2 linked regions of the Chloroflexus aurantiacus J-10-fl genome follow. The protein of the gene in region 1 interacts with the protein of each later gene in a pairwise test. Links are inferred from orthologs where the notes say so. Each region holds a gene or a part of one and is shown in the gene's direction. Other genes may lie near its edges.

Evidence for each region.
Region 2: the proteins of rpe (region 1) and eno interact in binary tests that used the Escherichia coli proteins (3 or more experiments, as listed by UniProt). The link is inferred for Chloroflexus aurantiacus J-10-fl from one-to-one orthologs.

The regions. Positions count from the first base shown.
Region 1 is NC_010175.1:4,286,228-4,302,141, reverse strand. Bases 6,555-9,469 are described here. They hold rpe (ribulose-phosphate 3-epimerase), read left to right. Parts: upstream 6,555-7,633; coding sequence 7,634-8,305; downstream 8,306-9,469. Other genes in these bases: CAUR_RS16785 (NUDIX hydrolase), read left to right, coding at 9,427-9,469; glk (glucokinase), read left to right, coding at 8,386-9,366; rpiA (ribose-5-phosphate isomerase RpiA), read left to right, coding at 6,862-7,581; CAUR_RS16805 (M61 family metallopeptidase), read left to right, coding at 6,555-6,831. Also shown: CAUR_RS16815 (molybdopterin-dependent oxidoreductase), read left to right, coding at 1-2,814; CAUR_RS16810 (TorD/DmsD family molecular chaperone), read left to right, coding at 2,811-3,749; more of CAUR_RS16805, read left to right, coding at 5,074-6,554; more of CAUR_RS16785, read left to right, coding at 9,470-10,155; CAUR_RS16775 (thiol-disulfide oxidoreductase DCC family protein), read right to left, coding at 12,755-13,135; CAUR_RS16770 (serine hydrolase domain-containing protein), read right to left, coding at 13,342-14,391; CAUR_RS16765 (VWA domain-containing protein), read right to left, coding at 14,536-15,914. UniProt on the Escherichia coli protein: Catalyzes the reversible epimerization of D-ribulose 5-phosphate to D-xylulose 5-phosphate.
Region 2 is NC_010175.1:5,078,641-5,094,462, forward strand. What follows is about bases 159-2,981. They hold eno (phosphopyruvate hydratase), read left to right. Parts: upstream 159-841; coding sequence 842-2,122; downstream 2,123-2,981. Other genes in these bases: surE (5'/3'-nucleotidase SurE), read left to right, coding at 159-649; CAUR_RS19975 (citrate synthase), read right to left, coding at 2,352-2,981. In the rest of the region: more of surE, read left to right, coding at 1-158; more of CAUR_RS19975, read right to left, coding at 2,982-3,638; CAUR_RS19980 (hypothetical protein), read right to left, coding at 3,875-6,853; CAUR_RS19985 (MFS transporter), read right to left, coding at 6,967-8,136; CAUR_RS19990 (formimidoylglutamase), read right to left, coding at 8,225-9,178; CAUR_RS19995 (hypothetical protein), read right to left, coding at 9,181-9,426; CAUR_RS20000 (FHA domain-containing protein), read right to left, coding at 9,453-9,974; CAUR_RS20005 (vWA domain-containing protein), read right to left, coding at 9,991-11,247; CAUR_RS20010 (PP2C family protein-serine/threonine phosphatase), read right to left, coding at 11,250-12,200; CAUR_RS20015 (outer membrane protein assembly factor BamB family protein), read right to left, coding at 12,230-14,248; CAUR_RS20020 (FGGY family carbohydrate kinase), read right to left, coding at 14,398-15,822. UniProt on the Escherichia coli protein: Catalyzes the reversible conversion of 2-phosphoglycerate (2-PG) into phosphoenolpyruvate (PEP). It is essential for the degradation of carbohydrates via glycolysis.

The DNA.
Region 1 (15,914 bases):
CCACCGGTCGAACGCTGGCAAGACTGGACGGAGTACGATCCCAAAGCCTGGCCGCAAAAGGTTGCCCGCCGCTACACGCTGGTACCGACGGTCTGCTTCAATTGCGAGAGTGCCTGTGGACTGCTGGCCTACGTTGATGTCGAAACCCTCAAGATCAAAAAGTTCGAGGGCAACCCGCTCCACCCCGGTAGTCGCGGTCGCAACTGTGCGAAAGGGCCGGCAACGCTCAATCAGGTCTATGACCCCGACCGGATTCTCTATCCTTTGAAGCGTGCTGGCAAGCGTGGTGAAGGCAAATGGGTGCGCGTCTCGTGGGATGAAGCGCTCGACGATATTGCCGGTCGTATCCGCAAAGCAATTATCGAGAAGCGCCAGACCGAGATCATCTACCACGTTGGTCGTCCCGGTCACGATGGCTTTATGGAGTGGGTATTGCCGGCATGGGGCGTCGATGGTCACAACTCGCACACCAACGTCTGCTCGTCAGGTGCACGCTGTGGGCAGGCGATGTGGATGGGACTCGACCGGCCTTCACCCGATCACGCGAATGCGCGTGTCATTCTCCTCATCAGCTCGCATCTTGAGACCGGCCACTATTTCAACCCGCACGCCCAGCGGATTATGGAAGGTAAGATGGCCGGCGCAAAGCTCATCGTGCTCGATACCCGCCTCTCGAACACCGCCTCACTGGCCGATGAGTGGCTCTCGCCGTGGCCGGGCAGCGAGACGGCAATTCTGCTTGCGATTGCTAACTATCTCATTCGTACCGGGCAGTACAATCGCGATTTTGTGCGCCGCTGGGTCAATTGGGCAGATTATCTGCGGGCCGAACATCCCGATCTACCGGTTAGCTTTGAGCATTTCGAGATGAAGTTGCAAGAGCTTTACGCTCAGTATACCTTTGAGTTTGCGGCCCAGGAGAGTGGAGTCAGTGCTGAGCAGATCGAGCGTGTAGCCAAAATCATCGCCCGTTGCGAAGGCAAACTCGCCACCCATAGCTGGCGCAGCGCAACCAGTGCCAACCTCGGCGGCTGGATGGTCGCTCGTTGTCTCTGGTTCCTCAATGTCCTGACCGGATCGATTGGGGTCGAAGGTGGAACATCGGCCAATGTGTGGGACAAATGGATTCCGCGTCACCCGAACATGGCACCCCACGTGAAGGTCTGGAATGAGCTGACCTGGCCACAGGAGTATCCGCTCAATTTCTATGAAATGAGCATTTTGCTCCCGCACTTCCTGAAAGAAGGACGGGGTAAGGTTGACACCTATTTCACCCGTGTCTACAATCCGCTCTGGACAAACCCCGATGGCATGAGCTGGCTGGAGGTCTTGACCGACGAGAGCAAGATCGGTCTCCACGTCCATCTCTCGCCGACGTGGAGCGAGACCGGCTGGTTTGCCGACTATATTTTGCCGATGGGTGTCGGCGCCGAGCGCCACGATGTGATGAGCCAGGAGACGCACGCCGGTTGCTGGATTGCCTTCCGTCAGCCGGTTCTGCGCGAAGCAATGCGCCGCCTGGGCAAGCCGGTGAACGATACCCGTGACGCTAATCCCGGCGAAGTCTGGGAAGAGGTTGAGTTCTGGATCGAGTTGTCGTGGCGGATTGATCCCGATGGTAGCCTGGGTATTCGCAAGACCTTTGAAAGCCCGTACCGACCTGGTCAGAAGATTACTGTTGATGAGTTCTACGGCTGGATGTTCGAGAACCACGTGCCGGGTCTGCCCGAAGCCGCGGCGAAAGAGGGATTAACCCCGCTGGAATACATGCGTCGCTACGGTGCATTCGAGCTGCGGAAGGGCGTACAACCCACCTTCGATAAACCACTCAGTGCGGCTGACCTGAGCGACGCGACGATTGATCCGAATACCGGTATCGTCTACACCAAAACACCGGCACCACCATCGTCGAATATTACGCCATTGCCCTACTTCGAGCCTGATCCCGAACGTGGCCGACCAATTGGTATCAAACTGGAAGACGGTTCGATTGTGACCGGCTTCCCCACCCCGTCGCGCCGGCTTGAGTTCTACTCAACTACCTTACGCGATTGGGGGTGGCCGGAGTACGCTATTCCTACGTACATTCACAGCCACGTGCATCCCAGCAAGATTGACCGGAGCAAGAATGAGGCGGTACTGCTCTCTACCTTCCGACTACCTACACTGATTCACACCCGCAGCGGGAATGCCAAGTGGCTATACGAGATCAGCCACAAGAACCCGGTCTGGATTCACACCAGCGATGCCGAACGGCTCGGCTTGCGTACCGGTGACCTGATCAAAGTCGTGACCGAGATCGGCTACTTCGTTGATCGGGTTTGGGTGACTGAAGGCATTCGCCCTGGTGTCATCGCCTGTTCGCACCATCTGGGGCGATGGCGACTCCAGGAAGATGGCGGCGGTCGACTCTCGACTGCTCTGGTCGAACTCAAACAAGAGGGTCAGGGTGAATGGCGTATGCGTCAGCTTCACGGCATCCGCCCCTACGAGAGCGACGATCCCGACACCTCGCGCATCTGGTGGGAAGATGCCGGTGTGCATCAGAACCTGACCTTTGCCGTACACCCTGATCCAATCAGCGGCATGCACTGCTGGCATCAGAAAGTACGCCTCGAACCAGCCGGCCCGAACGACCGCTATGGCGACATTTATGTCGATACCAAACGGGCACACGAAGTCTACCGTGAATGGCTGGCGATGACGCGACCGGCAAGCAAGGTGTCACCAAACGGCATGCGTCGGCCACACTGGCTGTTGCGACCGTTCCGCCCGGCCCGTGAGGCGTATTTCCTGCCGGAGAAAAAATCGTGAACGATACCGCTGACCTTGTAGCCCGCCAGACCCTGGCCGATGTCATTGGCCGTCTCCTTATCGCACCGCCTTCCGCTCAGCTTTGGGCGGAGGCGGTGGCACTGCCTGAACTGGCAACGGTGATGACAGATCAACCGGAGAGCCTGGCGGTTGCGTATGAGCAGACCTTCGGACGCAATGTCTACCCTTACGAGTCGCTTTACCGCGACGAAGAACTCATGCTCAACACCGCAGCCGCCGATCAGGTGGCGGCTTTCTACGCTACCTGTGGCTTTACGCCACCGCAGACTGTTGGTGCTCCCGACCATTTGGGGATCGAATTCCTCTTTCTTGCCCGCCTGATCGCCACTGAAGCAGCAGCTCTGGCCGATGGCGACAGTAGATTGCAGCAGTGGGCACACCAACACGCAGCGTCCTTTCTCGGCAACCATCTCGCCGTCTGGGTGCCGGTTTGGGCGCATGCTGTGCAGCGCATTCCCGGTCATCCACTCTATCAAACCCTGGCCACCCTCGCGGTAGAATTTATCGAGAGCGAGCTGGAGCGTCTTCAACCGGTACCGTCCTCATCTCGCTCATACATTCCGCTCGCCACGAGCGCTGCCTCGCCAGAAACAGATGACCTCAACACGCTGATACGTCATCTCATTACACCGGTACGCGCCGGCATCTTCTTCAGCCGCGCCGATTGCTCACAGTTGGCCCGCCGGCTCGGATTTTCAATCCCAATTGGGGATCGCTTCACGATGATGCGCACCCTCTTCGAGACTGCCGGTGAGTTTGAGCAAGCAGACGGATTAATCGTTGCCTTGCAAGAAATGATGTCAGCCGAAGCACAAAGGTTGTCTATGCTGATTGATGGGCAGGCGGTCTGGCAACCATTTCTCGCCCCGTGGATCGAGCGGTTGGAGCGTAGTCAACGCTTGATCAGCACCTAGCTTTACACCAGACCCGGTCTTCGGCACTCTTCAGCCGCGAATGCACAGGCTTGCGCCTATGCAATTTGCTTGTCGTTATCAACCAGTGCGACTCCACGCGACGTTGCTCACTGCACAACATCAGAGACACATCTTGAACTGATGTCCCCTGATCCCAACGGCTCAAGGATGAACAGAACCTGTGAGCGCGGGCAAGCGGTAGGGCTTGATGATGAGCTGAAAGCCCTCAGCCCCGGCCCCCCTACCGCAGTGCAGGCTATGCATTACCCACGTGTCACGCTGCGTTAGGCCGGGCTGCAAGCGCTCCCCGTGGCGAGGGCTTCCAGCCCGCGTGCAGGCATCCCCACTACCGCCGTCATGTGCTGGTCGTGGCCGCTGGTGCACAGGCTAGAAGCCTGCGCCACGGTCTAATACACCATCTACCTCCGCCACCACTGCGACCATCCGCTTCCCGTTCGTGACGTAACACCCACGCGACAATCCGTAGGGGCAGGTTCTAAACCCGCCCCTACGGAACCGCCCCTACGTCCCACCATCATCAGAGGCACGTACCGGCACGGGAGTCCGCTGCAAGCCTCGCCGGATCGTGAGCACGGCTGGTGCGGCAGCGTGGCTGCCGCACTCCATACCACGCGCCACGGGTAACGCCGCCGGAAACCCGTATCCACCCCGGCGGGTGCAGCGGCAATGCCGTTCGCCGGGTCTGTGATCACGACCATCGTGATCGGGTGATGTCCCTTATTCACCACCTCCCCTGGATGGTCAGGTGAACGGCCCAGGCACCGTCTGTAGGGGCGGGTTTAGAACCCGCCCCTACGGAACCGCCCCTGCGTCCCACCGACACCAGCACGCTGTGGGGCAGGCTGCTGGCCTGCGTTCAGCCATCCCTATCATCAGAGGCACGTGCCGGCACGGGAGTCCGCTGCAATCCGCGCCGGATTGTGAGTACGGCTGGTGCGGCAGCATGGCTGCCGCACTCCGTACCACGCGACACGGGCATCACTGCCCGGTAACGGTATCTTCGCCGAAACGTGATCTCACTGCATGCGGAGCGAGAATGCCAGTTTGGCATCTCAACGCTTAGGGGTGGTGGCAGGGGAATTGTCGGATCACGGCTCATGAACTCTCCTCCACCAGAATCCACCCGGCCTTTTGGCTTTCAGCCCCCGTGCGCTGCCATGCTATACTTGGGTGTGTTTGCATATCTCACAAACACGTGAGAAACGTTGCGCTCACCGGTTTTGCAGGTTATTGTTACGAACAATTGCCTGTCATGCACCGACATTCATGCTCTTTTCGATAGCTTTGGACAAGGAGCTTCATCATGATCACCTATACGATTGCAATGCCAATGCCGCATTCCCACCTCTTTCATGTGCAGATCGAGATCGAACGTAACGAAACCGGTGAGATTCGCCTATCGTTACCGGCATGGACTCCTGGTTCATATATGATTCGTGAGTTTGCACGCCATGTGCAGGAATTTCAAGCAGTTGACACGCAGGGTGTGCGGTTGCCGTGGCGAAAAATTCGCAAAGATTGCTGGCTGGTTGAGGCCGGTGCTGCGTCGCGGGTGATAGTGACCTACAAAGTATACGCATTTGATCTTACCGTGCGTACCAGTCATCTTGACGGATCGCACGGCTATTTCAATGGCGCAAATGTGTTTATGTATGTCCACGGTCGCACGCAGGAACCATTGGCCCTGCACGTCGATCCGCCCACCGGCTGGCAGGTGACGACCGGCCTGACCGCGTTACCGCCCGATCCGGCGCGTCCGCAGCGCGCTTCATTCCAGGCCACCGATTACGATGAATTGATCGATTGCCCGGTTGAATGCGGAACGCATCGCTTGCTCACCTTCACGGTTGATGATGTCCCACACACTATTGCCATTTGGGGCCACGGCAACGAAAACGAAGAGCGATTGCTGGCCGACACCAAACGAATCGTTGAGGTGCAGCGAGCAATGTTCGGTAGTCTACCCTACCGCGACTATACCTTCATCGTGCATCTGACCGATGGCAAGGGTGGTGGACTCGAGCATCGCAATAGTGCTACCAATATGGTTGACCGCTGGACATTCGGTGAGCACTACGAGCGCTATTTGAGTCTGACCTCGCACGAACTGTTTCACGCCTGGAACGTCAAGCGATTGCGCCCGGCACCCCTGGGGCCGTTCGATTATCAAAACGAGAACTACACCCGACTCCTGTGGTTGATGGAGGGTGCCACCAGCTATTACGACGATTTGCTTCTGGTACGGGCCGGGCTGATGAGTGAAGAGCGTTATTTGCAAAAACTGGCAGAGAAGATCGTCCAATTGCAGAGTCAACCCGGTCGTCGTCTCCAGAGCCTCGAACAGAGTAGTTTTGATGCCTGGATTAAGTTCTACCGTCCTGATGAAAACAGTATCAATTCAAGCATCTCGTACTATTTGAAAGGTGCGTTGGTGTGCTGGATGTTTGACATGGCGATCCGGGCGCAAACCAATAACGAACGCAGCTTCGACGATGTGATGCGCTATTTGTACCAGCGTTACCCAATCACCGGGCCTGGCATCCCGGAGGACGGCGCAGTACTGGCGGCAATTGAAGCGATTGGCGGTACAGACAATGGCTTACGTTCGCTCTACGAACGCTATGTTGTCGGTGTCGACGAGCTGGATTATGCAGCAGCGCTGGCTGTTGTCGGGTTGGAACCGCGCTGGCAATACCGCCGACCACGGCCCGATGGTCAGCCACCGGCATGGCTGGGTGTGAGTTGGAAGAAACAGGGTGAGCGCACCATTGTGGCTACAGTGCGCAGTGACGGCCCTGCTTACGAAGCGGGGGTATATGCCGATGATGAGCTGGTTGCCCTCGATGGCTGGCGCGTCAATGAAGAGCGTTTGCAGCAACGACTGCTTGAACGTCAACCCGGTGATGTCGTGCGGTTGACCCTCTTCCGGGGAGATGCGTTGATTGACGTCCCGGTGACACTGGCTGTCGCGCCATATGATATGCTATCACTGGTCAATGTAGCAGCGCCGACGGCTGCCCAATTGCACACCCGTTCAGCGTGGCTGCAAAGAATGGTCTAGGCACTTCACAGAACAAGAGTGACAGCGACGATGAATACAACGTCAACTGAGACACGCAAAGCAATGGCGGCAGCGGCGGCGGTAGCCCTGGTACGGCCAGGGATGGTGATCGGGTTGGGCTTTGGCAGTACTGCCGCCTACGCAACACGCATGATTGCCGAACGTCTGCACCAGGGTGATCTGAACGACATCGTTGGTGTACCGTGTGCCGAGGGCACTGCCCAACTGGCTCGCGAACTGGGTATTCCGCTCACAACGCTCGACGAAGTCGCTGCGGTGGATTTGACCATTGACGGCGCTGACGAGGTTGATCCGCAACTATCGTTAATAAAAGGAGGCGGCGGAGCACTATTGCGTGAAAAGATGGTCGCGCAGGCCAGTCGGCGGGTCGCGATTATTGTTGATGACAGCAAACTGTCACCAGCCCTCGGTACACGCTTTGCCTTACCGCTCGAAGTCGTCGATTTTGGCTGGCGCGCCACTGCACGCTGGCTGGAGGCACAAGGCGGAACGGTGCAGCTTCGCCTGCGGGCCGATGGTCAACCCTTCCGTACCGATCAGGGAAACCTCATTCTCGATTGGAAGTGCGGCCCACTCAATGATCCGGCAGCGCTGGCAGCTCAGCTATCAGCGCGAGCCGGCATTGTCGAACACGGTCTGTTCATTGGTCTGGCAACCGATCTCTTCGTAGCCGGCCCGGACGGTGTGCAGCACGTGACCACCAGCGATTGCGGTACAATAGCCTGGTAGGCTTTCATTCGCGGAAGGCGTGGATTGAAACCATCATAACAACAGGGATGCTATGCGGCTTGCGCCTTCAATTCTCACGGCTGATTTTGCGCGTTTGGGCGAACAGGTTGCCACAGCCTGTGCTGCCGGTATTGACTGGATTCATCTCGATGTGATGGATGGCCGGTTTGTGCCGAATATTAGTTTCGGTCCGCTGGTTGTTCGCGCATTGCGACCACTAGCCGATCAATACGGAGCATTACTCGATGCTCACCTGATGATTGTTGAGCCGGAACGCTACCTGGCCGACTTTGCCGCTGCCGGTGCCGATCTGATAACCGTCCACGCTGAAGCGACGCCTCACGTGCATCGGGCCGTGCAAATGATCCACAATCTGGGCAAAAAAGCCGGGGTTGCTATCAACCCGGCAACTCCTCTCAGCATGGTCGAAGAGCTAATCGATCAGGTAGAACTCATCTTGTTAATGACGGTCAATCCCGGTTTTGGCGGACAGACGCTCATTCCGTCGGTACTCGCAAAAGTACAGCGGCTGCGCACCCTGCTGGGTGATCGTCCGGTGGAGATTATGGTTGATGGTGGGGTAAATCCAACCACCATCGCCGCCTGTGCAACTGCCGGTGCGACGGTGGCAGTGGTTGGATCGGCGGTATTTGGCCCGCAACCAATCCCGGATGCCATTAGCGAGCTGCGCATAGCGTTGGGTGAGGCCGTTCCGGGTAAGTGATGGGCTAAAGGATGCAAGCGGGTCAAAACAGAACCTTACTCTTGTGGACAGGGCATGTGTTGAAATAATGCAGGTGATCTATGTATCTGGCCGGTGACATCGGCGGCACAAAGACAATTCTGGCCCTCTTTGATCAGGCGACCGGGCCACATCATCCGGTTTTTGAACAGACATTTGCCAGTGCGCGTTATCCCGATTTAGAGACGATGATCGCTGAGTTTCGCGAACAACATCCGGTTCCCATTGAGGGCGCAGCGTTTGGCGTCGCCGGGCCGGTGGTCAGCGGACGGGCCAGTATCACGAATCTGAGCTGGACAATTGACGCTGCCAGATTGAGTACAGTGTTAAACGGCGCACCGGTACGCCTGTTAAACGATCTGGAAGCGATTGCCCAATCGGTTCCGATTCTCGAACCTGCTGATCTGGAGACACTTACTGCGGGGCAAGCCATTGCTGGTGGCGCAATTGGGGTCATCGCCCCTGGTACCGGTCTGGGTGAGGCATTTCTCACCTGGGACGGGGTGCGCTATCGCCCGCACCCCTCTGAAGGCGGTCACACGACATTCGCGCCCCGCAATCAGGTTGAAAAAGATCTGCTCGATTACCTGCATCAACGGTACAATCACGTCAGCTACGAACGTGTCTGCTCGGGCATTGGCATACCGAATTTGTACGCTTTTGTACGTGATCGACTGCTCCAACGCGAAACGCCGGCGGTCGCCGAGCAACTGGCCGCTGCCAGTGATCCCACACCGGTCATTGTCCAGGCCGGGATGGCAACCGAACAGATGTGCCTGGTATGCCGTACCACCCTTGAACTGTTCGTTGACATTCTGGCAGCCGAAGCCGGCAATCTGGCGTTAAAGGTACTGGCGACCGGCGGCGTATACATTGGCGGTGGTTTACCACCACGGATGCTGCCATTGATCAAGCGTGAACGATTCCTACAGGTCTTCCGTGATAAAGGACGTTTCAGTGAATTGCTGAGCCAGGTGCCGATTCACGTCATTCTCGAACCGAAAGCCGGTCTCCTCGGCGCGGCAGCAGCAGCAATGAGTTGACACCGTTAGTATTTTAGTGTATAAATAACACTAAATCACAACGGAGGGAGATAATCGATCATGCAGGATGAACGCCCGGTACCTTACGACATCAGCAAATATCAACTGCCGGCTGTCACGGTCGATGTGGTCATCTTCAGCCTGATCAATCGTACCCTGCACGTCTTACTGGTACAGCGCAAGCGCTGGCCATTTGAAGGACGCTGGGCGATACCGGGCGGTTTCATCCGGCTTGACGAATCGCTTGAAGAGGCTGCACGTCGTGAACTCGAAGAGGAGACTGGGGTACGAGATGTGTACCTTGAGCAGCTCTACACCTTCGGCGATGTTCAGCGCGATCCGCGTCACCGTGTGATCAGTGTGGCCTACATTGCACTGGTACGCGCTGATGCACAGACGATCCGGGTGAGCGCTGAGAACAGCGATGTGCGCTGGTTCCCGGTTGACCACCTGCCCACGCCGTTGGCCTTCGATCACGATCAGATTCTGGCCTATGCCCTCTCGCGATTGCGCTCGAAGCTTGAGTATACGACGCTGGCGTTTCAGTTGCTACCTGAACTCTTCTCGATCCTCGAATTGAAACACATTTACGAGCAGATTTTGGGGGAAAAGCTCGACAAGGGCAATTTCTACCGCAAGATCAAAGAGGCCGGTATTCTGGAAGAGACACCCTATATGCGTGAAGGCCGTGGGCGACCAACCCGCCTCTGGCGGTTTCGCCGTGATCGATCCGGCGATAAGCAATTTGTCTTCCGCTGGCGCGAGGATCGCCGTGAAGGGGTGAGTTGACCGACCCCAAGATCAGCTTCTCTAATGTTTCTGCAAGCGTTTGTCATCAGAATCGATAGGGTAGAACCCTGTTCTCGCTTCGTGCACCCCCGTGCGGGACTGCCATGCATTACCCATAACTCGAATACTGCATAGCTCGCATGCGGGCGAGGGGCCGGGGATGAGGGCCGGCGAGTCGGCGGGTTAAAACCCAGCCTCAATTCGTAGAAGCCCCGCCGGGGCTGACCTGACGGCGAGGAGTGGTGCCAGACGCACGTGTGGATAACCCCAACGGGGCTTCCACGTCGTGAGGGAGGGCTTCAGCCCGCACGACCAGATCGGCGGGTTTGGCTGCACGCGGGATCGAGGCTGCGGAACACCTGACGCCTGGTGTGCGTGACGAACGATGCGCCGTGTTCAGCACGATGTGTTATGAGGGGTCATACCGGCTTCTGTGTGACATGTGGGTAATGCATAGGCGGGACTGGTGGGGTAGCGCGAGGAGGGGGTATCGCACTTGCCCTAACGGGGCTTGCACGCGGTCAGGCAGGGCTTCAGCCCGCATGACGGCAGGACTGGCCTGACGGCGGGAAGGGGACATAGAAGTTACGGTATATCGCTCCCCTGAGCCAACACGCGACAGCAGGAGCCATCTGTCACCGGTAGTTCCCACCCCCAGAGATGAAATAGGATCGGGGCGTGTCGCAGGTCACTGGTGGATACAACACCACCGTTACCCACTCATCACCCATCACGCTGGCGCTGTACCTGAGCGTGATAACCCGTGAACCGGTTCGTGTGCACCGCTGACAAACCACCATAAGCGCACTGGTAGTACGCCGGCAGTGCGCCAGCATGGGTCTGACGACCCGAATGATGTCATTCAAGATATGATTTACTCACTATATTCCGCGCAACGTTTGCGCTCCTGAACCGGTTTATATAGAGAACACCGTTTCTGCTCAGGAGCGCATTATGATCCAGTACGCTCTTCCATCTGCCCGCCACTGCTGCCTTTGCGCACCGACCATCAACAGACCGTCTCTCTCCCACACGCATCACCCGGCACGCTGGCGATCCGGTGTGGTACAATACTGTTCCAACGCCGCTTCCACGCCGATACCAACATCATCAGGGAGGTATCACGATGACCCACCTCAAGCCCAACCTGACTCGTGCGCGCGCACCACGTACAGCCCCTGCCGACGACCCGTTTCGCTACGGCTGGCGCTTTGTGCCCCGCCCCACCCCCGACGATCCCCATCACCTCGAACAGGTGCCACTCACTCTCGAGGATGTCCTCCATCCGGAGGTGGGAGACGTCATCGTGCATAGCGCGACCGTCACGAAACCGACCGGATGTATCTCACCAGTGTGTTGCGGGAGCGCCTGGAGCCGTCGGGGATAGCCATTGTGCTCACCGATGTGCGTATCGCCTGGGACGTGCCCAACCTCCGCCCGCACAGCCCGGATGTGACGGTCATTCCCGGTCTCCCCGCACGGCGGAACTGGAGCACTTTCGATGTGCGGGATGAAGGCCAGCGTCCGGCGCTCATCATTGAGATTACCTCGCCGGAGACCCGCCAGAATGATCTGGAGGCCAAGGTTGAGCACTATGCCTGGGCAAGGGTGGCGCAGTACGTGATCGTCGACACCACCCGCTCTGAGCCACGACAGCTGCGCTTACTGGACTATCGATTGGTCGGGGATCGCTATGTACGCCAGCGGCTCGACGCGAATGGGCGGGTGTATCTGGCGATAGCCCGGCTCTGGGTCGGAATTATGGGCGACCACGTGGTATGCTACGACGAGCAGGGGGTGGAGATCGGCGACTACACTGAGGTGGTGCGGCGTGCCCGCCAGGAAGCGGCAGCCCGGGCGCTAGCGGAAGAGCGAGCACGCCTGGCTGAAGAACAAGCCCGCCGTGAGGCCGAGGCTCGCGCCGCTGCTGAAGAACAGGCCCGCCGTGAAGCCGAGGCCCGCGCCGCTGCTGAAGAACAGGCCCGCCATGAAGCCGAAGCGCGTGCCGCAGAAGCGGCAGCACGCGCCGCTGCTGAAGAACAGGCCCGCCGTGAAGCCGAGGCTCGCGCCGCCGCTGAAGCACAGGCCCGCCGTGAAGCCGAAGCACGAGCGGCAGAAGCGGCGGCACGGGCGGAAGTCGAAGCTCGTCTCCGCGAGCTTGAGGAAACATTACGTCGATTGCACGGCAACGGATAGTGTTATCGGGAGTGCAGCATAGTGTGCGGCGAATGGGCTTGTCACATACGCAGCCGGTTCGGGAGTTTCCCTATTTCATGTGGTGTCCTGAACTGGCTGCCTGTGTAGCCAGGATGTAAAACGTTGTTCAGCTTCTCGACGCCAAGGCTCGCATATCGATCAGATTACTACTGATAACTCAAGTTGCCGCCTGTACTATGGGCATGCCATGGAGTTTGACCGCCAGGATAAACAGCACGACGTTGTGCGCAACACTGTGTGGCGTACCTGCATGAACGATGTGGGGAGTATCCAGTTCCCATCGATGCGCTACGTCACGCCTCACGGTAGCAACTCAGGTTATACCTAATCCTCTGTGGTGACAAAGGTAGCAACCTGGGTTACTGGCAAGCCGGATACGGCATTAGCGACGTCGACAGGCATCATCATCGCACGTCGTGCTACCGCCGAAGAGATAGCGATTGCGGGCAATCAATTCGTACACCGGCTGAGCCAGTGTCAGGGCACCAGGCAGGCGCAAGAGTTCACCTAAACCGCGCAGTGTCGGTAGCTGTAGGAGAATTTCGCGTACTGCCTCGGCACCACGGTAGATGGTACCGTCTGGGCCGACGACATGCAATTGCCCCATCGCTTCTTCGTGGCTAATTTGGGGAAAACGTTCCCGTGCACTGGTGCTGTTGGCGTCGAGTAGCTCGATCTGGTTGTGATCATCGTAACCGGCAATCAATGCGGCCTGGCTGCGACATATCCGGCAGTTGCCATCGTAAAGCATTGTGTAGCGCATAGGTGTTTTCTATCGATCAGTACGGCACAATCGCCGTTACAACTAATGCCAGAACCAGAATGCCGATGATGACGGCACTCAGAATGCGAAACCATTGCTGATAGCGTTTGCGACTCATATCACTCTCCTGGAAGAGGTTGAATCAAACGGTTTTATCGCTCTCTATCATTATACCCGTACTTATGGCAATCTGGCTGGCAAGAGCGCTAACGATCTATCGCCTGGATGATTGCGTCTACAACCATAGCAGCAATCGCATGGTGACGGTACGGCGGCGGTGTTCGTTTGGGGTAGGTGCGGTTGCACAGCAGGACGATTGCCAGTCTCCGCTGGGGAATGCCGATCAGGAGGGGGCCGGTGAAGCCACTATGGCCGAAGCCGTGGTGGATGGCGCTCCCCATGTATGGGCGGTGTAGCATCCAGCCCAGGCCACTCACCAATCGGCTGGTGTCGGAGGCCGGTTGTGGGGTTAGTGCAGCCAGTGCTGTGCCGGCCCGCAGGAGCTGGCGGTCTTGCCAGGCTCCTTCCTGGATGAAGAGCTGTACCAGCCGCAATGCTTCAGCCGCCGGGCCGAAGAGGCCGGCATGACCGGCAACGCCGCCCAGCGCATACGTGCTTTCGTCATGCACCACGCCGTGTACAAGGCCACCACGCCATTCCCAGTCCCATTCGGTGGGGGCAATGGTTGCCCGCCACTCCGTCGGTGGGTTGAAGCGCGTCTTGTGCAGGCCGAGCGGTACACAGACCAGTTCGGTCAGGGCGTCGGCCAGTGAACCACCGTAGATCGCGGTCACGACATCACCCAACAACAGGGTGTTGAGGTTGGCATACTCAACGATGCGACCGGGTGGATGGCGGGGAGTGGCTGTGTAGACCATTGTTCTGATCGTTGCGGCGCCGGCGCGGGCTAAGGGCGCCAGTTGGACGGTCAGACCACTGGAGTGACTCAGGAGATGGCGAACGGTGATGTCGGGTGCATGCAGTGCCGGTAGCCAGTGCTGGATGGGTTGGTCGAGTGGTAGCATGCCGGCGTCGTGCAGGCGGAGTGCGGCGGTGGCGGTGAAGACTTTGGTTAACGACGCCAGATCGTAGATGGTATCGAGCGTGACCGGCATGGTGCCGGGGTCATCGTACATCGTGGTGCCATAAGCAGCCGCATGCAGGATGTGGGTGTCCTGCGCCACCAGGACAATGGCGCCTGGAAAGATACGCTCGTGAATCGCGGTGGTGATGATGTGATCAATCTCAGGTATCATATCGTTGTGGGTACGAAGGTTGCTCCCTTATCTGCTGACGCTTTCCTGAAAGTATACGCCTGTTGTGAGGTGAAGGAATCGGTGCGGCTCAAGCCGATACCAGTAGCCTTCAGGTTGGGCTACCGTGCTGTGGTCTCAGCCGCACTACACGAGCAGGCGATTTCTGCGCAGGGCAATCTCGACCAGCCAGAGCAGGAGTGCCAGTCCGGCCAGGTATGGCCAGAGCGCTACTACTTCGCCGCTTGTGCGAGCCGCCGGTGTGGTCGCAGAGAGATCAACCTCCATACTCCCACCGGTTAGTGTGGCAATCTGTTCCAGTAAACGCTCACCCTGTAATGGCTGTGGTGGCGGAAACGCATACTCCGCCGGGGGTAGTTGGACGTAGCCGATGCTACGTTGTAACGTCTGCCCGTTGGCGAAGAGGGTCACCGTGATCGCATAGGGGCCAACGCTTGTAAACGAAAGATCGCGAGCGTATCGCCCCGGCGCGACCTGGATCAGATTGATGTTCTGCTCGTTTCCGTTGGGGAGCGCGATTCGGGCAGTGACCTGGGCCAGGTCTATCGGCTTCCCTCCGGCAGAGCGAGCGTCAACGACCAGGCGGGTACGGCCATGCGCAGTTTCAACCTGCACTTGCAACGGGCCGCTATCGGGGGTTGGTAGCGTGTACTGCACGATCTGCGCCCAGAATTGCTCGTAGCCTGGCCAACCCGGCCATGAACCTGCCCACGGCGAGGTTGCACTCGCCGCCCAGGCGACGCTGCGCCCCAACCCATACTGCCAGACTGCCAGCAGCGGGTCTTCCGCAGGACTTTTCAGCACCATTGAGGCTTCAGGACGTGGCTGGAGGGCGATGTATCCGTCAAGCGGAGGGAGTTCACGCGGATTGAGGTTTCGTACCAGGGGGTGAGGCTGATGCAAGATCACCGGTACCGGTTGCTCGACGGTGAGTTCAGCGGTTGCGATCTCGCTCTCTTGAAACGTGATCCGCGGGAGATCGGTCGCGTCGGCGACAAAGTAGTAACGGCCATTCCCCCAACTGGCTAACTGATTGAGGAGTTCGGTGTCAGAGTCACTACCAATGGCGATTGTCGAGAGCGTTATCTGCGCAGCGCGCGCAGTCTCGACCAGTTGCTGGTAGCGCGGGTAGTTGTTGCTGTAACTCCGACCATCGGTCAGTAATACCGCATGGCGTGTGCTGTACGGTTCGTTCGCCAGCGCCGGTAGCCCAACCGAAAGGGCGCGTTCGATATTCGTTCCACCACCGAGCGACATTGTCGCAATCTGGTCTTGCAACTCAACCAGCGAAACACCTTCGCCAACCGTGCGGAACGGCACCGTCCAGATCGTCTCGGTATCGAAGGCCAACACACCAACCCGGTCACCCGGTTGGAGCGTCGTCAGTGAGAGGATGGCAGCCTCTTTGGCCATATCAAATTTGCTGATCCCAAAGGTAGCACTCATACTGGCCGAACGGTCAATAATGAACAGGATCGACACTGGCGCTCGCTGTGGGCGTGGCG
Region 2 (15,822 bases), 790 kb from region 1 along the record:
GCCACCGCAAACTAACCGCGAATTACGCGCAATTATTCCCCCTGCCGAACTTGATGGTATGCTGGCCTTTGCCCACAATGGCTCACCGGTGGGCTGCGTGACGGTGGCGATGTTGAGTGGGGTGCTGCCTCCAATCGACGCAGTCGTTGCCGGCATTAACCGTGGCCTGAACGGTGGCAGTAATGTGATGCTGAGCGGTACGGTCGGAGCGGCGATGATTGGGGCGCTGTGGGGACTGCCGGCTATGGCCGTCTCCCTGCAATATATCGGCCCTGAGCCGATGCCGTGGGCGACGGCAGCTTACGTTGCCGAGCGCTTGTTTCCGTTGCTCGAACAAATTCGCGGTCAGGCACCGCTGGTGCTGAACGTCAATGTCCCCCACGTCGCTTCACCAGACGATCTGCGCGGATTTCGCCAAACCCGTCTTTCAGAGTTTTTCTTCGGTCACTACCTCGATATTGAACTCAACCCGACCGGCCCGGTGGAACGTTCACAAATCATCTTTCGCTTCGCTCGCGAACGGGTTCCCGATTTCGATGTCGATACCGATGATGGTGCGGTGCGCGCCGGTTACGTCTCGATCACACCATTGCGACCGCTGATGAACAGCAGTCCGTTGACGCTCAATTTACCCGATCTACACGCCTGATCATGCTCTGGCACTCATCCCGGTTTACGTAAGCCACGCTTCCGCGCCAACCGCACTGCTGGTTGGGCAGCGGAAGCGGTACGTTCACAATACCTTCACGCAGCGCTCCGCTTATTCGTGCTATACTGAGCAGCGGTCAACAACTACACGTTGTTCGACCAAAGGATTCGGGCCTGGTTTCCCGGAGGAAGTATGTCAACACTAATTGAAGCAATCGTTGCCCGTGAGGTGCTTGATTCACGAGGCAATCCAACCATCGAAGTCGATGTGCGGCTGGAAAGTGGTGATGTCGGACGGGCCATCGTACCCAGTGGTGCCTCAACCGGCGCCCATGAAGCGCTGGAGTTGCGCGATGGCGACAAATCACGGTACAACGGCAAGGGGGTGCTGAAAGCCGTACAGGCGGTCAACGAAGACATTGCCGAAGCGTTGATCGGCTTCGACGCTGCTGACCAGATTGCCCTTGATCAGGAACTGATCGCGCTCGATGGCACGCCCAACAAGAGCAAGCTCGGTGCCAACGCCATTCTGGGTGTCTCGCTGGCGGCGGCGAAGGCGGCTGCGGCTGCGTTTGGCCTGCCCCTCTACCGCTACCTGGGTGGTGTGTACGCCCACGTACTGCCGGTGCCGATGATGAACATCATGAACGGCGGTCAGCACGCCACGAACAGCACCGACTTTCAGGAGTTTATGATTATGCCGGTCGGTGCCGAGAGCTTCCGCGAGGGTCTGCGCTGGGGTGCCGAGATTTATCACATGTTGAAGAAGGTCATTCACGACCGCGGCTTCAGCACGACGGTTGGCGACGAAGGTGGGTTTGCCCCCAGCCTGCCTACCAACGACGCCCCACTGCAACTGATCATGGAAGCTATCGAGAAGGCCGGCTATCGCCCTGGCGAGCAGATCGTTATCGCCCTCGACCCGGCGACAACCGAGATTTTTGAGGATGGCAAGTATCATCTCAAGCGCGAAGGCCGTTCGCTTTCCAGCGCCGAGATGGTTGACTACTGGGTTGATCTGGTCAATCGCTATCCGATCATCTCTCTCGAAGACGGTCTGGCCGAAGACGACTGGGAAGGTTGGGCACTGTTGCGAGCGAAGCTGGGCGACCGCGTTCAACTGGTCGGCGATGACTTCCTGGTCACGAATGTGCAACGGCTTCAGCGGGCAATCGAGGCCAAAGCAGCCAACTCCATTCTGATCAAGCTCAATCAGATCGGTTCGCTCACCGAGACGCTGAGTGCAATCCAACTGGCGCAGCGCAGCGGATGGACGGCAGTGGTATCGCACCGTTCCGGCGAGAGCGAAGACGTTACGATTGCCGACCTGGTGGTAGCAACAAATGCCGGTCAGATCAAGACAGGAGCACCGGCACGTACCGACCGGATTGCCAAGTACAATCAACTACTGCGGATCGAGGAAGAGCTGGGAAGCGCTGCCCGTTATGCCGGTCGTAGTGCGTTTAAGGTGTAGGATCGCATAACATCTCCTGCACTATACACTATACACCGGGCGAACGTAGCTTGCAGGGCAATCGTTTGGTTGCCCTGCAAGCTACATCTGTCGGTAAGGGACGCTTAACCTTCAGATACAACGATCCAATCGCCACCCACGACAACCACCTGCGTCTTCACCCTCATCCAACCGACTACCGAATCATCAGGGCGGCCTGACGACCGCCCTGATAATTATTATCGTTCAATTAGCGCTGATCAATCGGCACATAATCCCGCCGCTGTGGGCCAACATAGACCTGTCGTGGACGGGTAATCTTCTGCTCGGGGTCTTCGAGCATCTCGATCCACTGTGCCAGCCAGCCTGAAGCGCGTGGAATTGCGAACAGGAAGGGGAAGTACTCGATTGGGAAGCGCAGTGCCTGATAGATCAGACCGCTGTAGAAATCCACATTCGGATAGAGCTTGCGCGAGATAAAGTACTCGTCTTCCAATGCAGTTCGCTCAAGCTCCATCGCGACATCGAGCAGCGGGTTGGCAGCAGTAGCCGCAAAGACTTCGTGAGCGATCTTACGAATGATCTTGGCCCGCGGATCGTAATTCTTGTAAACGCGATGACCAAAGCCCATGAGACGCATTTCACCCTTCTTCACCCGCTCGATAAATGCCGGCACGTTCTTTGGATGGCCGATCTGCTGCAACATGCGCAGTACCGCCTCGTTGGCACCACCGTGGAGTGGGCCGTAGAGAGCGGCTGCGGCAGCGGCCAGCGCATTGTACGGATCAGCGTGGCTTGAGCCAACACTACGCATGACCGAGGTAGAGCAGTTCTGCTCGTGATCAGCATGCAAAATGAAGAGCACATCCAGCGCTTTGGCCAGCACTGGATTTACTTCATACTCGCGCTGATTCATATAGTCCATCATGTACAGCAGGTTGGCGGTGTAGCTGAGCGAGCTATCGGGCAAATTGAATGGACGACCGATGCGGTGGCGGTAGGCAAAGGCAGCAATTGTCGGGATCTGGCCGATAATACGCCAGATTTGCTTTTCGCGCACAGCCGGATCGTGGATGTTCTTGGCTTCGGGGTATAGCGTGGACATTGCCGCTACGGAGCTGATGAGAATACCCATTGGATGGGCGTCGTAGCGGAAGGCTTGAATCAGCTCTACCAGGCTGTTGTGGAGGAAAAGATGCCGACTGATCCGGTATTCCCACCAGGCCAGGCGTTCCTTTGAGGGGAGTTCCCCGTACAGCAGCAGGTACGCAACCTCAAGATACGAACTCTGCTCAGCCAGTTGCTCAATTGGATAACCTCGATACTCTAGAATCCCCTTATCACCGTCGATGTAGGTGATGCTACTCTTACAGGATGCAGTATTGAGGTAAGCCGGATCATAGGACATCAAACCAAAATCGTCTTCCGATACTTTGATCTGGCGTAAATCGGTTGCCCGAATGGTGTTGTTCTCGATGGGAATCTCGTACGTTTTACCGGTGCGGTTGTCGGTTACGGTGAGAGTGTTCCTGGTCATAGCCATGCTCTTTCATGCTCACTGCGACTGCATCGCCATTGATACATCAGTGCTACCGCACTGTGATCGACATCATGGAGGCCGTACTACAGTAGTTCTATTGTGGTGGTACGCTCCTTCGTATTGTACCAAAAGTTGTTACAGATTGCACGGAGTTGAGTTATAGCCCACTCTGCCACCACCCAGGATTGTTGGGCAAGTGCTGACAGGTGTGTGACCCAACCCGCTGCGCCGGTTTAATGACCGGCAATCATGGCCGGTGCCACCACTTCAATCGGGACGCGCCAGACGGTTGTATCAGTACCTGCGACCGGTAGCGGTTCGAGGGAGGGCCAGCGGTAACTCCCAATCACAAGCCAGTAACGGCCCGGAGGTAGATCAGCCGGAATGGTCAAACGACGATCATCGATCACCACTTCACCTGCCTGCCAGAGACTGGTTGGGCGTCCCCCGGCTGCCGGTGGGCCATCGACATCAACAATGCGTTCATCGCGATCATTGCGGAGATGCAGCATAATACTCCGTTCATCGAGATTGCCACGCACTGCTTCCCACCACAGCGTGATGGCAATGCTTTCACCAGCCGTTACCCGCCCGGCACTCAGATCATACCCGCGCAGCAGCATATCATCCCCAAAACGAATGTTAAGAGGATTGACAGGACGGTTCATCGCTGTTGCAAGGAGCGGATGTTGCGCGACCCAATCGAGTGTAACATTGCCGGCCAGATCGATAGTGAATGCAAAGAGGTCTACCGGCGTCAGCAGAGCACGCTGATCGGTACCGAGCCAGAGCCGGGCTGTGTAAGCGCCGGGTTGTCGTACACCTTGCTGAACACCGAGTGGTAATGGTTCGCCGGCCCCATCAACGGCAATTGCCGTCCCATCACGCAGATCAATCGTGATCGTTTGCTGCTGGATGGTAGCAGCAACCGGTACGCGCAACCCGTAGCGCCCGAAGAAATACCCCTGTCGTCGATCCCACAACTCAATAGCGGCAACCACCGGGCCACTGTCCGGGTTGAACATCGTCAGTGATGTTGTTATGCGCAAGTCGTCTGCCGTACTGGTTGCCTGTAGCACGACATTATGGGGTAATCGCCCACGAACAACTGGTGGATCAGTTGTCAGCAACGCACTCTGAAGCAGGATCGGTTCGGCTCCGTGCTGACGCACTGCTACTGCCCGCGAACTCAACAGAGGGCCAACTGTTAACCAGCTTCGCCCTGCCGGGACGCGATACGTGCGACCATCAATGCTCAGGCCACTCTCGGCCAACGCCGCAACCTGGAGGGTCAACCAGCGCTCATCTGGTTCGCTGGCAGAAGGTATTTCGTTCAGTCCCAAACGTCGATCAGAAACAGACAGCGTCATTGCCTGATCAACGCGCAGCAATTGATCGAGAGGTAAATGGGCAATCACCGATTCCGGCTTTCGATAAAGAGCATAGGTGTCACTACGCCAGACTGGAGACGCGACAATTCCCCAGGCAGTCGGATCTTCATCGCGATGCAACAGCACGTAATCGCCAATACCTGTAGTATTTGTCGCTACCGACGTTGCATAGCCGGTACGCACCGCACCGTACACAGCAGTATGATCGAGTAAGTAAGCTGCCAACGCACTGTTCACACCCTGCACTCGTGGATCTCCCGACAGAAATACGCTACTCCCTGCCGGTACGACCTGCCGCAAATCGCGTAATGCCGGCAGGGTGTCGGCAAAGAGGCCAGGGCGCTCCCAATGATCGATAACAACACGCACAGCAGTAACTGCGATGGAAGCCCCGACACATAACGCCACACCAACAATGCTGATCAGGCGCCACCGGTACACCGGCTGCATCCATCGCTCAACCAGAGCTTGCAGACCGGCAACGGCTAGTACGACAGCAAGCCACCCTACGTAGGCTGCTGCTTTGAGGTAGCCGTAGTGATACCCTGAACCAAAGCGCAAATAGAGCAGAAACAGGATCACGCCGAGAAGTATCCCGATCCAGCGTGCACGTTGAGGGGTTACAACAAGTGCATAACCGGCCAGTCCTATCATCATCAGCGCAGCCGCCCCGGCAAGCGGGTTTAATGGTTCGGGTGCAGCACGCAAACGAAAGGGGGTTAGCCCAACAATATCACTCAGTGGCACAAAGCGAAAGAGACCAAGAGTGGTTAAGGGCAGACTGTAGCGGTAATTAAATCCGGCAAAATAGTCTGGTATTGTAGGTAACGCTAGCAGGAGTGTGACCAGAAAGAGACTCACCGCCTGCCGGATCACCCGCCAGCGGTCTTGCGTTTGCCAGAGTGTGACGATCCCGATTCCAGCCGCCATCAGGCCAACCGGGCCAAGCGCCGGGTAGTAGGTGATCGGCAACGCCGCCAGGCCGATGGCCGCTGCAACCAATCCCTCGCCAAACCGGGGAGCCTGAACAACAGCAAGCCCTACTATGATTGCCAACGGTATTAGCGGCCAGGCGGCAAGCTGCATTCCGAAGTTGAAGAAACTCACCCACAGTAAGAGACCATTGAGCACGGACAGTAGCGCAGCGATGGTCGCTGACCAGCGCCGCAGATCGAAGACAACCTGTAACAGCACGTATATACCGACACCACCCAACGCCCGCAACCAGGCCAGCAGCGGGGCAAAGCTGGTTAGCGGTTCACTGCCACCGAGCAGATCAACGCTTCCCTGCCAGATGCTGAACCCAAGGGTTAACCCGATCCGGGGTGGACTGGCATTCAGATCGCGTAGTGGATTAGCCGGAGCGGTGGCAATGGCGCTTACCGGCCCCCGGCTGAGGTAACGAGCGGTTGGCCAGTAATTTTCAATATCCCAACCTTCACCAATCGGTGCCGAGTAGCCATAACTCAATAACGGTGCGACACCGATAATGATCCCAACTCCTGCCACCAGAAGTGCCGGCCAGTACTGCCGCAGGGCTATGGATATACGCGGTGGGCCGTATCGCCACCATGCCAGCCCGTTACACAAACCACCGAGCGGCAAAAGAATGCCCAGTGCCAACCCTAATCCACCGAGAAAACGCACGACCCAATACCCAATGACTATCGTCAGTGCGTATCCCATCAGGGGCGCTAGCAACGCTCGCCATGGCTGAAGTACAGGCGGGAGCAGGAGTCGTGCAATTCCCCACCCAACCCAGAACGCCAGCAGACTTGCCGTTATCAGCGGCAACAGGATATCAACAACCAGCGTATTCATACCGATCCCGGCCTCATTGCCGAAATGGCAATCCCTCGCGCAGCGGGGCGGAGGGATCGCATCCTGCGACTGTCGAGGTCAACTATCAATATCCATGTAGCGAATCGTCGACATCATTGCCGACGGGCAACGTAGAACAACACCAGCGCCGCACCCAGGTAGAGCGCCGCCGAGACACCAATCAGCGCCGGTAGTGCTCTATCATACAACAAACCAAGACAAGCGCTGCCGACAAACCAGCTCACACCAAAACCGGCGTGAAACAGGCCATACGCCGCACCTCGCCGATCAGGTGGTGCCAATTGGCCTACCGCAGCGCGCAAGATTGACTCTTGCGCTCCTAACACTGCCCCCCAAAGGACAACACCGATGATAACGGTAAGCAGACCGGTACTGAAGAGAAGTGGGGTGCTCAAAGCTCCCAGAGCGGTTACCCCAACCAATGCGCCAAGGCCAATCCGGTCGTAGAGCAAGCCAAAGCCGAACGCAGCAACAGCATCAACCGTCATCGCCAGCGCGTACAATGCAGGAATACCCGCCGGCTGAACGATTTGCAGGCGCTGTAGATGGTAGGCAGCCAGGGCAAAATCAACACTGGCCGCCGCAAAGAGGGCAACGCCGGCCAAGTAATACCAGAACTGACGCGAAAAGCCGGTTGTGGTTATTGCCGGGGTTTGTCGCGCTAAATCGGCAGGCTGTGGAAAGCGCATCCGTGCCATCAACAAGACCATCATGCAGAGCAGGCCAGGAATAATCAATACCCCAAACGCCAGTTGAAAGTTCCCACTGAATGCCAGGATTCCGGCCAGCAGCAGCGGCGCCAGCACTGCACCAATCTGATCCAGCACTTCGTGCAGCCCAAAGCCTTTACCTGCACCTACTCGATCAGCAGCGTATGAGATCAGGGTATCTTTCGCCGGACTGCGTAACGCTTTGCTCAAACGCTCAACCATCAACAGACCAACAGCCAAAGGCCACGCATTGGCTAAAGCGAGCAACGGGACTGCAATAACCGTCAAACTATAGCCAAGAATAGTCAGCAACCAGTAGCGCCGGGTGCGGTCGCTGAGATAACCGAAGACCAGACGCAACCCATAGCCGATCAGCTCGCCAATCCCTGCCGTCAACCCCACAACCGCACCACTGGCACCGAGCAAGGCCAGATACTGACCACTCAGACTTCGGCCACCCTCGTAGACCATATCGGCCAGCAGACTCACGACACCCATGAGGGTAATGAACTGAAGGGCACGCTTGTAGGCCGGGGAAGATATAACGCTCATGGCAAACCTCTCGACGCATGTCCTGTACCAATGACCTGGACAGAAAGATGTGACCAGCAGGTAAAAACGCAACAGATATTAACGTCTATTAACGTCTTCCCCCTCCACGATGAGTCGCAAAGGCTACCAGAGCGTGCCAGATCGCAACTGCCGCCAGGCGTGCAGTACGATCATCAATATCGTATTGGGGATTGAGTTCACTGAATTCGATCAGGCGCGTGCGTGGCTCAGCACCGGCCAGCGTTGCCAGCGCAACCAGTTCATCACCGCGCATACCGAGCGGGTTGGGGGCGCTGACTCCAGGCGCCTCGGCAACCTGTACCACATCGAGGTCAAAACCCCAGCCGATACTCCCGGCATCACTCGTAGCGAGTAGAGACCGCATCGTATCGGCAACCCCATAGTGACGGGCAGTGTTCAACTCGATAATCGTCGCACCTCGTGTGCGCAGGTATTCAGTATACGCGGGTGAGTTGGCGAATGGTTGCACCCCACATACCCAGTAGCGTTGTGGTGCAATCAGACCTGCTTCAATCAGTTGCCGATAGGGGGTACCGCTATTTGCCGGTTGATCGGCCCGCACGTCGTAATGCGCATCGACATTAATTGCCAGCGGCGGCGGCGGAGCTGCCACTGCCATCGCCGCCATATCGGGAAAGCTAATATCATTCCCTCCGCCAAGCGAAATGAGCAACTTTCCATCGGCAATGATACGCGCTACCAGAGCCTGCTGACGCGCATGAATCGTTTCGAGGTCGCCGGTGGTATCTACATCACCGAGATCGCAGATCGTAAGATGTTGCAAACCGGTAATACCCAGGCGGTATAGACAACGCCGAATTGCGGTCGGCCCCTGCGCAGCACCGGGCCGACCACGATTACGCAGCACGCCGATGTCCTGTGGACAACCGAGAATCACAACCTGAGCAGCATCATACCCGCCCACACCGGGAATGACTAATTCACCCAGACGTTGGTCGTTCGGATCATCACGGCGATAGAAGAGATCACTCGCCGGGGGATGTAGATGTGACCATGGCACGTTCACTGGCGGAAGAAATCGATGACCTGGCTGCGTTCTTCTTCACTCGGCATCAATTCGATGAAGGTGATGCGATGCCAGGGGAAAATCACGGCCTGTACACCGGCAGCCAGATACGGCACCGGCTTGCCATCACGTTTGCGCATATTTGTCACTTTAATGAAGAGATCGCCGGGCTGCGGCTCTTGATCGATATCGGCCAGCAGCGGATCTTCGCCGGTGAGATGAAGAATGACTGTTTTCGGCATACAGAAGCCTCCGCAAAGAATGTGTCTTATCCGTTTGTTTCAAATCGCACCAATAGCATACCAAACTGTATTTCGTCACCATGGTGCAGCGGCACAGGACGATCCGGTGACACCCGTTGGCGATTCAAAAACGTTCCGTTAGAACTGCCCAGGTCTTCGAGAACATAGCTGCCATTGTGACAGACAATACGGGCATGGCGCCGCGAAACACCAGCATCGTAGCCCCCATCAAGACTCAAATCAACATCGGGAAAGAAGTTCCGTTGTTGATCTTTACGCCCAATGACCAGTTCAGACGTAACCGGCAAAACGATACGCCGTCCTGAACTCAAAACCACCAGGGCAATCGTTGCGCTTTCAGTCTTGGTAGCGGGCGCCGGCACGATGGTAGCGTCGTCACCGTCCAATTGGGGAGCTTCAGCAGCCGCACGATTCAGAGAGGCCGTGGTCTGGCGAGTAGACCTGGCATGGATCAAACTGGCACCACAAACCGTACAGAAGATAGTCCCATCGAGTTGTTGCGCCTGACAGTGGCTGCAAATCACCATTGGTCATCACTCCAGACTACGATTGCCCTTCGCGCCCAATCAGGCCACGTGTACCGTATTTAATCCGCTTGCGACCTTCTGCACTTGCCTGCCCGGAACGCAGCAGTCGGGTTGCTTCTTCCTGCACAGTACGGGCCAGTTCAATTTCACCTGCTTCAAACAGCCGCGTACCGGCCATTTGCAATCGTCGGGTTGCTTCTTCGAGCTTTCCCTCTTCGACTGCCTGCCAGGCACTGGCCTGGAGCCGATAGGCCACCAGCCGTTCCAGCCAGTGTTTGACCGTTGGATCAACCTCATCGCTGACTTCATCAGGATTGCGGGTTGTGACTGTGAGAACTTGTTCATGGCTTGCAGTGGCGCCATCACTCCCCGGTGTACGGTAGCGCAGGCCAAGACGAAGCAGCGTATGGCGACCAACCGGCAACGGTGGGACAACCAGCTCCATCAGTAACGCCTGTACATCATTTTCGGGCCAATCGCCGAGTGCTGCCCTCCAGACAAAATCAGCCTCTTCAATAACCGGTAATGGCCCGATGTACGGACGCACGCGATCAAGCGAGCGAAGCAGGGCCTGGGAAGGCAGCATAGCTCGTAAGTGGACATCCTGAGCAAAGATGTTGTGCATCCGCTCAACTTCAGCAGTAAAGATTTTGGTAATTTCCGCCGCCGAGGTGATGTAGTGAGTACGACTGTTCTCACGGGCCGCAATAGTTTCGAGTAAATCTTCGTTCCACTCACTCCCAATACCGAGAGCCGTAATCCCGATACCCCGTGATTGCGCACGACGGGCAATCTCTACACAGCGCCCCTCATCGCCGTAGGTACGGCCATCGGTGAGGAGGAGCAGACGATGGACGGCCCGCGGCATCATCGCTCGTTGTAATTCCTGTACACCAAGCGCCAGTCCGGTTGCCATCTCGGTACCACCCGCAGCTTCGATAGCGCTGATCTGGCGTTTGATCTCGGCCCGTGCTCGCGCCAGTTGCGCTGAGACCACAACTTCAGCACGGTCATTAAAGGTAACCAGCGCAAAACTCTCGTGATCGCCCAGCAGATCGAGGATTTGCATCGCTGCCTGCTTGACCTGCTGGAGACGCTCACCGCGCATTGATGAGCTGCGGTCGATGACCAGACACAGGTTGAGCGGCAGGCGCGGCATTTTGGTCGCACCGCTCTGCGCCGATAGCTCGACAAGGGCATAAAGCAACTGCGGCTCTTGACTGGCCGGTAAGACACTTCGACTGGGCGTGATGCGCAGGTCAACCTTACTCATAGCTATGCCTCATCGAGCGGCAACGAAACAACCACCGCCGAAATATTATCGTCGCCGCCGGCCAGATTGGCCAGCGCGATCAACTCTCGACAGACATCATGCGGCCAGGGACTATGACGCAGCGCTTGCTCGATAGCCTTTTCCTCAACCAGACTCCACAGACCATCACTACAGAGAACCAGATGCGAGCAGTTGGTCAACTGGTGGTAGACAAAATCCACTGCTATCTGCGGTTGTTGCCCGACGGTACGGTAAAGCTGATTACGCAGGGGATGATCACGCGCCTCTTCCGGGTCGAGCTGTCCTAATGCAATCAGACGCCCCACCGTCGAGTGATCAGTTGTAAGCAGACGTAATCCACCCGGTTCGTACACATAGCACCGAGAGTCACCTACATGGGCGATGTACAGGCCGTTCCCAATCACCAGAGCGGCGGTACAGGTGGTACCCATATCGGAACCGGTCGCCTGGGCTTCCCGCCAGATCGCCGCGTTTGCCTCCTGCACGGCCTCAATCATCAACGGCTGCAACGCTTCGATCAAACCATCCTCAATCACTGGCAACACCAGCCGCTCAAGCACGCTGGTGAGCACCGTCTGCACTGCCAGCCGGCTGGCTACCTCACCACCCTGATGGCCTCCCATACCATCAGCGACGATGAATAGACCTATAGCAACATCACTCCCCTCACGGGGAAGGGTCATAATCGTAGCCAGAGCACAGTCCTGATTTGCTTCACGCACACGCCCAATGTCACGTAATGCAGCAGCGGCAAAACCCTGCGCTGAACGGCGTAGCGTCAGGGCTGGCTGATAATCCTGCCCGATCTTGCGGGTGCCATCTTCTTCTGGCGGCGTCAGGCGCTGCAGTCGTTCGCGCTCAGCTTCAATGTCGGCCTGACTTAACGGTTCGGTCGGCGTTTCGTCCGCTGCAGGAGTTGTTTCATCCGACATAAGCCCCAATTCCCTTCGCTCTATCGAACTTACGCTTTCAAAGCGTAGAGATGATGATCCATGGAACCGATGTAGACAATGCCATTGACAATCATCGGGGTTGAGACAATCGCCCCTTCGGTTGGATATTTCCAGATCAACTGCCCACTACCGGCATCAAGGCAATAGACAGCCTGATCAACCGCACCGAAATAGAGCCGACCACCTTCTACCCGTGGTGAGGATGTGATCTGACTGCCAACTTCATACTTCCAGACCAGGCGGCCATTTTTGGTATCAAGCGCGTACATCACGCCATCGACACCACCCACAAAGACCCGCGTCCCAACCACAAAGGGTGATGAGTTGATGTAATGGCCGGTACGGAAGCGCCAGGCCGGCCAGCCACCTTCGGCATCGAGGGCGTACAGGTTCTGATCAAGTGAACCGACAAAGACCAGGCCATCACTGTACGCCGGCGACGAACGTACCGGCTGTTGCGTCCGCTGTTTCCATTTCACCGAACCGGTACGGCTATCAAGACAGTAGACATTCCCGTCGTCACCGCCGATAAAGACAGAAGAGCCATTGATACAGGCAGACGAGCGAATGGGGTTCCAGGTGCGGTATTTCCAGATCAACGTACCACGCAGACCATCAATGGCATAGACATGCTGATCATCGGAGCCAACAAAGATCACCCGATCATCAATTCGGGGTGACGAGCGGATCGCCTTGCCAGTCCGAAACGTCCAACGCACGCCACCGCGCCGCATATCGAGGGCGTAAAGCGTACCGTCTTCTGAGCCGATATACACCATATCCTGCCAGACTGCCGGCGACGAACTGATCCCACCCTCGGTCGCATATTTCCAGCGAAACTCGCCCCGTGTTGCATCAAGCGCGTAAACGTTGGTATCGTAACAGCCGACAAATACTAAACCGCCGCTGACAAAGGGCGACGAACGCACTTCATCTTCAAACTTAAACCGCCAGACCAACTCGGTGGTCTGCGCACCCTTGAGAACTGCCGGCGCTGATACCGTTGGCTTAGCCGTACCGGCCCCGGCCAGTGAAGGCACCGTCAACAACGCCTGGCGAAACTCTTCGGCACTCTGCCAGCGCGCTGCCATATCATACTCAAGCGCACGAGCCACTACCGCTTCCATCTCTGGTGAAACGGTTGGGTTGATCTGACGGATCGGGCGTTCTTGAAACGTAAAGGGTGTCTCGAGACGCGGATCGGTATTCGTCAACAAGTGGTGCAGAGTGGCTCCCAGCGCATAAATATCACCAACCGGCTCAGCAACTCCACGGTACTGCTCAGGCGGTGAATAGCCCTCGGTGCCGATCATTGTGCCTTTGCGGTCACCCCGATTAAGATTACGTGCAATCCCAAAGTCAATCAACACAATCCGATCATCGCCGACTACCATCACATTGGATGGCTTCATATCACGGAAGACAATCGGTTCCGGTTTATGATTATGTAAATACGAGAGCACATCACAGATTTGCAGTGCCCAGCGTGCGACCCGCGCTTCATCAAGCGGTTTACCGTGCTCCTCCAGCACCGTCTCCAGGTCTTTCCCCGGAATAAATTCCAGCACGAGGTAGACTTTGCCATTCTCTTCAAAAAAGTCATAGACCTTGGGAATGGCCGGATGTTGCAGGGTCGCCAGCAAACCAGCTTCACGCTGAAAGTTCTTCAGGTTCAGCAGACGAGTCTGCGAATCGGGGGCGCTTTGCGCCATCTCTTTGATTGCGCAATAGCGGACGACATCCTTAAAGCGCAGGTCGCGCCCGCGATACACCACGCTCATACCACCAATCCCAACTGGAGCCTCAACCTGATAACGCCCCTGCAACAGTGTACCGGGGCTGAGCATTGTCGGTATAGCCGGTGCCGACTGGCTGGCCGGTCGGGCTTCAATCTGGCGTGTGCCCTCATCTGCCGCCGCGGGGTGAGCAGCAGGGCTGATCTGGCGCGTCCCCTCCTCAGCAGGAGCGCCGGTATCGGCAGGTTGGGCATTGATAGCTTTAGTACCGACCCGTTTGATCAAACCCATGAATCACCTCACCCGATAGTAGTGCATGCGATTACTGTAACGTTATTGCAATCGTTTCTCTATTATAGAAGGTGTTGGTAGCTTCAGCAACCGCTATCAGGCACGAAATTGACATGCGATGCAAGATAGTTTTCGGCGCTGCACGTCGCCTATACCTTTACCCATCCGCGCACCCGCTCCAGGGCCTTCTGCCACCGCTCGTAGTGCGCAGATCGCTCAGCAGGTGAAAGGCGCGGCACAAAACGCCGGACATGCTCGTCAATCAAGGGTGGTAGCGATTCTTGCGCCCAGACCCCAGCCCCAATCCCGGCCAGCAACGCCACGCCGCGTGCCGTCGTCTCGGTATCAGCCGCTCGCACCAGGGGAACCCCGCTCAGATCGGCTTGAATCTGACAGGCCAGATCACTGGCAGCCAGCCCCCCCCCTACGCGCAACTCTTCTACGCTAATCCCGGCTTCGGCCCGCATCGTCGCCAGAATGTCAACCAATTGAAAGCCGATGGCTTCGTAGAATGCCCTGGCGATATGACCGACATCCACCCCCAACGCCAGCCCGAAGATAGCACCACGAGCACTCCGGTCTTCACTGGGTACGCCTAACCCATTCAGTGCCGGCACAAACACGACCCCACCACTATCCGAAACCCGGGCAGCGTGACGGTCGAGATCGGTCACCCGCCGCACCAGACCAAGCTCACGTAGCCAGTTCGCAGCCGCGCCGGTCGTGGTCATATCGGCTTCGAGGGCATAGGTTGCCACACCTGCAATCTCCCAGGCCAGGTAGGTCTTACAGATGCCCTGGGGCGGTGGTGAAGAACCAATCACCGCATTCACAAATGATGCTGTCCCGTGCGTCGCCACTGCCTGGCCAGGTGCACGACAATCATAACCAAACAGCGCCGATTGTTGATCGGTAATCATTGCCAGCACCGGCACCATCGCTCCATCCACGGCCAGATCGCCAAAATGATGGATGGTTGGACGGGCAACCGGTAACGCTGCGCGCGGCAGATTCAAGGCGTCAATCCATTCATCCCACAGCGCACGTCGGCGCGGATCGTAGACTGTCATGGCCTGCAACAGCGAATGATCAAGCGCATGCTCGCAGGGCTGACCAAGCGCCTGCACGATCCAACCCGCGGCCAGCGACACGCGCAACACCCCACGTTCAGCAGCGCGACGAAAGGCTGCATCGTGTTGCATCCGCCAGGCCATATGCATTGCCCCGGCATACGCACCGGGAAACTGACCCAACCGCTCGCGGCGCTGCGGCCCTAACGGGGTCTGTTCTAACGCTGCAACCATTGGCGCCGTGCGCAGGTCTTGCCAGGTAATGGCATTCCCAATTGGTCGGCCACTGATTGCGTGCCAGGCAAAGACTGTATCGCGTTGTGAGGTGATCCCGCAGGCCAGCAGTTCGTTCCCCCGCACACCGGCCCGCCCTAACGCTTCCTGAATTGCTTCAGCAACACTGCGGGCAATCGCTGCCGGACGCTGCTCGACCCACCCCGGTTGTGGATACACGCGCCCCACAGGCCGATAGCCATAACCACGCACCTGGCCATCGGGATCGTA